Regions from separate parts of the Bradyrhizobium quebecense genome, predicted to be linked through region 2. Evidence: predicted binding sites of a transcription regulator. Region 2 holds the regulator's gene; the other holds the start of a gene.
What was found. Region 2 encodes PhoB, which activates phosphate uptake and scavenging genes when phosphate is short. Its sites were predicted from a motif close to TGTCATNNANCTGTCAT; they were not measured.

Region 1 (2,465 bases), 3.2 Mb from region 2:
GTGATCGTCTGGGCCATCGTCTCGAGCCAGATGGAGATCGCGTTTGCGATCTTCGTGATCGCCGGCGTTTCGGACGCGGTCGACGGTTTCCTCGCCAAGCGCTTCAACATGGCGAGCGAGCTCGGCGCCCTGCTCGACCCGCTCGCCGACAAGGCGCTGCTGGTGTCGATCTATGTCGCGCTGGGAATCTGGGGCGCGGTGCCGCGCTGGATCGTGATTCTCGTGGTGTCGCGCGACATCATGATCGTCTCCGCCGTGATTGTGTCATGGTTGTTCGACAAGCCGGTCGAGATGAAGCCGTTGATGGTGTCGAAGCTGAACACGGTGGCACAGGTCGCGTTCGCGGCTTTGGTGCTGGCCTCGCTCGGCTTCGGCTTTCAGCCGCACCCCTACGACCTGATCCTGATGGGTCTGGTCACGATCTTTACTTTGGGTTCGGTGTCCCTCTATCTCGTGGAGTGGGTGCGGCACATGAGCACGATCGAGGCTCGGTAGCGCACGATCCGGAAAAGTGGAAACCGGCTTTCCCGCGACAAACGCGAAGCGTTTGCGCAGGGATCATGCTAAAATAACCTGGTTTGGAGATTTGCGTGGCCGGTAGCGTTCAACCTCGTCAATTGGCTTTGGCCCTACCGCACGAGGAGAAGCTGACCCGCGACGATTTCCTCGAGGGGCCCGCCAATGAGGCGGCGCTGGCGCTGATCGACGGCTGGCCCGACTGGCCGAACCGAATCATGCTGCTGGTGGGGTCCGAAGGCTCCGGCAAAAGCCACCTCGCCGCGATCTGGGCCGAGATCGCTGGCGCACGCTCGACCGCGGCGCATGCCCTGACCGCCGACACGGTGCCGATGGCGCTTGCGACCGGCGCGCTGGTGGTCGAGGACCTGAGGCCGTCGGATTTCGACGAGCGCGCGATGTTCCATCTGATGAATCTCGCCCGCCAGGACGATGCCTTCGTGCTGATCACGGCGCGCGTGCCGCTGTCGGCGTTCGAGATCGAGCTGCGCGATCTGCGCTCGCGGCTCCGCGCGGTGCCGACAGTGATGTTGCTGCCGCCCGACGACCAGCTGTTCCGCGGCCTGATCGTCAAGTTCTGCGCCGACCGTCAGATGAGCGTGGACGAGCCGCTCGTCAGCTACCTGACCAACCGGATCGAGCGGTCCTATACCGCCGTCCGCCAGGCGGTCGAGCTGCTCGACACCGAGGCGCTCAGGCTCGGCCGGCCGGTGACCCGGGCGCTGGCGGCCGAGCTGTTGCGCGATGCCTGAGCAGTCCCGCGGCTTGACGGCGCAGGCCGGCGGAACATCAATGTCATCGAAACGTCATCGCAATATCACATGGTCTGCGCGGCCCTCGGCTAGACCGCCCCAGCCCCCTGCCCGGAATTGGACCAGCACTTGATGGACTCGGCACAAGCTCCTGAAATCAAAGAGAAAGAGGCGGAGCTTCCGCCCGTCCCCGCGGTCGCGACCAGCCCCGAGCGATTCATCAACCGGGAGCTGTCCTGGCTGCACTTCAACCGCCGGGTGCTCGAGGAATCGGTCAATCTTGGCCATCCCCTGCTGGAGCGGGTCCGCTTCCTGTCGATTTCGGCGAATAACCTCGACGAGTTCTTCATGGTCCGCGTCGCCGGCATCAAGGCCCAGGTCCGCGAGGGCATTGCCGAGCGCAGCCCGGACGGCCTGCTGCCGGCCGAGCAGCTGGTGATGATCAACAAGACCGTGTCGCAGCTCGCTTCCGATCAGCAGGCGATCTGGAGCGACCTGCGCGAGCTCCTGTCCAAGGTCGGCATCCAGCTGGTCGACGGGCGCGACGTGACCAAATCCGAGCGCACCTGGATCGAGGATCACTTCCTCCACAACATCTTCCCGCTGCTGACCCCGCTCGCGATCGACCCGGCGCATCCGTTCCCGTTCATCCCGAACCTCGGCTTCACGGTCGCGCTGCAATTGTCGCGGATCGCCGACGGCAAGGCGATGAACGCGCTGATCCGCATGCCCAGCAAGATCGACCGCTTCATCCGCATTCCCTCGACCAAGGAAGGCGCGCCGGCGCGGCTGATCACACTCGAGCAGGCCACCGGTCTGTTTATCGGCCGCCTGTTCCCCGGCTACACCGTCAAGGGCCAGGGCGCGTTCCGCATCATCAGGGACTCCGAACTCGAAATCGAGGAAGAGGCCGAAGACCTCGTTCGCCTGTTCGAGACCGCGCTCAAGCGCCGCCGGCGCGGATCGGTGATCCGGCTCGAGATCGAGGCCACGATGCCCGAAGAGCTGCGCGTCTTCGTGCAGCACGCGTTATCGGCCGCGGACGATGAAGTGATCCTGGTCGACGGCGTGCTCGCGATGAACGAACTGTCGCAGCTCACTCGCCTCAATCGCCCCGACCTCGAATTCCCGCCCTACGTGCCGCGCCATCCCGAACGCGTCCGCGACCATGGCGGCGATATCTTCGCCGCCATCCGC
Region 2 (2,465 bases):
CCGATCTCCTTCGACAACGTGGTGCCGATGAGCCAGCGGCTGTCGCTGCTCGAGCTCAACGAGGCCACCTGCCACTGGCCGGTCGGCGATCCCTCGAGCCCGGAATTCTTCTTCTGCGGCGGCAAGGCGCTCGCCGGCCTGCCCTATTGCGCGCATCACTCGCGCGTTGCCTACCAGCCCGCCAACGATCGCCGCCGGCCGTCGGCGAAGCCACAGATCAAGTAGCACTCGGGAAACTGCCTGGACTGCAAAAACAAATCCCCGCGAAAGCGGGGATTTTTTTGTGTGATCGTAGCGCGGAAGTATCCACCAGCGTCGTCCCGGCGAAAGCCGGGACAACGCCGTGTTGTGGCTTGAGGTTGCCGTGCAAGCCTTACGGCTGCGGCTCGGCCTTGGCAAACCGGTCGTCGAGCGCATAACCGGCGCCGCGCACGGTGCGGATCGGATCCTGCTCGCGGCCCGGATTGAGCAGCTTGCGCAGGCGGCCGATGTGCACGTCGACGGTACGCTCATCGATATAGATGTCGCGGCCCCAGACGCTGTCGAGCAGCTGCTCGCGGCTGAACACGCGGCCGGGATGCTCGAGGAAGAATTCGAGCAGCCGATACTCGGTCGGACCGAGATCGATCGGACGTCCCGAGCGCGCCACGCGGCGCTTCTCGCGATCGAGCTCGATGTCGCCGTAGGTCAGCACGGTTGCAAGCCGCTCCGGGCTCGCGCGGCGCAGCAGGCCCTTCACCCGTGCCAGCAATTCCGGCACCGAGAACGGCTTGACGATGTAGTCGTCGGCGCCGGTGGCAAGCCCGCGCACGCGCTCGCTCTCCTCGCCGCGCGCGGTCAGCATGATGATCGGAAGCTGCTTGGTCTCGGGACGCGCCCGCAGGCGGCGGCACAGCTCGATGCCGGACAGGCCCGGCAGCATCCAGTCCAGTACCACGAGGTCGGGAACGCGCTCCTTCAGGCGGGTGTCGGCATCGTCGCCGCGCCCGACCGTTTCGACATCGTAGCCTTCCGCATCGAGGTTGTAGCGCAACAGTGTCGTCAGCGCTTCCTCGTCTTCGACTACCAGAATGCGTGCGCTCATCGGTTTAAATTCTCTCTCTGTGGTGATCCGTTGCCCAGACGCAAACCGAAACGCTTACTTTCCTGACCATAATCCCCGCGGAGACGACTTGTCGTGAAGACAATCCGGCCCCGCGCCTGCGGATCATGTCCTAGGTACCCGGCACCGTGGTGGCAAAGTTGGTCATGTCGCCCTTCGGGCGCTTGTCGGTGATCTGCTGGCCCTCGATCATGTAGAACACGGTTTCGGCGATGTTGGTGGCGTGATCGCCGATCCGCTCGATGTTCTTGGCGCAGAACATCAGATGGATGCAGAACGAGATGTTGCGCGGATCCTCCATCATGTAGGTCAAGAGCTCGCGGAACAGCGAGGTGCAGATCGCATCGACCTCCTCGTCGCCCTTCCAGACGTTCATCGCCGCCGGCAGATCGTGCGCGGCATAGGCGTCGAGCACCGACTTGACCTGCGACAGCACGAGGTCGGTCATGTGCTCCAGGCCGCGGATCAGCTTCAGCGGCTGGAAATCGCTTTCCAGCGCCGCGACGCGCTTGCCCATGTTCTTGGCGAGGTCGCCGATCCGCTCGAGGTCGGTGGCCACGCGCATCGCGCTGACGATTTCACGCAGGTCGATCGCCATCGGCTGGCGGCGGGCGATCGTCAGCACCGCGCGCTCTTCGATGACGCGCTGCAGCTTGTCGATCTCGATGTCGGCGGCGACCACGCGCTTGCCGAGCGCGACGTCGCGACGGATCAGCGCGTCGACCGACTCGGTGATCATCCGCTCGACGAGGCCGCCCATTTCGGCGACCAGGCGAGTCAACTCCTGCAGGTCGCTGTCGAATGCCTTGGCGGTATGTTCAGAAGCCATCTTGTATCTCCTCAGCCGAACCGGCCGGTGATGTAATCCTGAGTCCGTCGATCGCTCGGCGAGGTGAAGATCTTGTTGGTGTCGTCGAACTCGATCAGCTCGCCGAGATACATGAAGGCGGTCTTGTCGGAGACGCGCGCCGCCTGCTGCATGTTGTGGGTGACGATTGCGATCGTGTAGTCCTCGGAGAGCTCCTGGATCAACTCCTCGACCTTGGCGGTCGAGATCGGATCGAGCGCCGAGCACGGCTCGTCGAACAGGATCACCTCGGGCCGCACCGCCACGGTGCGCGCGATGCACAGGCGCTGCTGCTGGCCGCCGGAAAGCGACAGGCCGGAAGCGTTCAGCTTGTCCTTGACCTCGTTCCACAGCGCGCCGCCGCGCAGCGCCTTCTCGACCCGGTCGTCCATCTCGGACTTCGAGATCTTCTCGTAGAGGCGGATGCCGAAGGCGATGTTCTCGTAGATCGTCATCGGGAACGGCGTCGGCTTCTGGAACACCATGCCGACCCGCGCGCGGAGCAGATTGAGGTCG

Region 1: HU230_RS10385 (RNA degradosome polyphosphate kinase) is a predicted target of PhoB. The motif match lies at 1,310-1,326, and genes of this name have one in related genera.

Annotation. Positions count from the first base shown of each region.
Region 1 is NZ_CP088022.1:2,225,007-2,227,471, reverse strand. It holds gene HU230_RS10395 (CDP-alcohol phosphatidyltransferase family protein) at 1-495, shown strand, start outside; gene HU230_RS10390 (P-loop NTPase family protein) at 591-1,268, shown strand; gene HU230_RS10385 (RNA degradosome polyphosphate kinase) at 1,401-2,465, shown strand, end outside.
Region 2 is NZ_CP088022.1:7,788,394-7,790,858, reverse strand. It holds gene HU230_RS37250 (GcrA family cell cycle regulator) at 1-225, shown strand, start outside; gene phoB (phosphate regulon transcriptional regulator PhoB) at 374-1,084, opposite strand; gene phoU (phosphate signaling complex protein PhoU) at 1,215-1,931, opposite strand; gene pstB (phosphate ABC transporter ATP-binding protein PstB) at 1,943-2,465, opposite strand, start outside.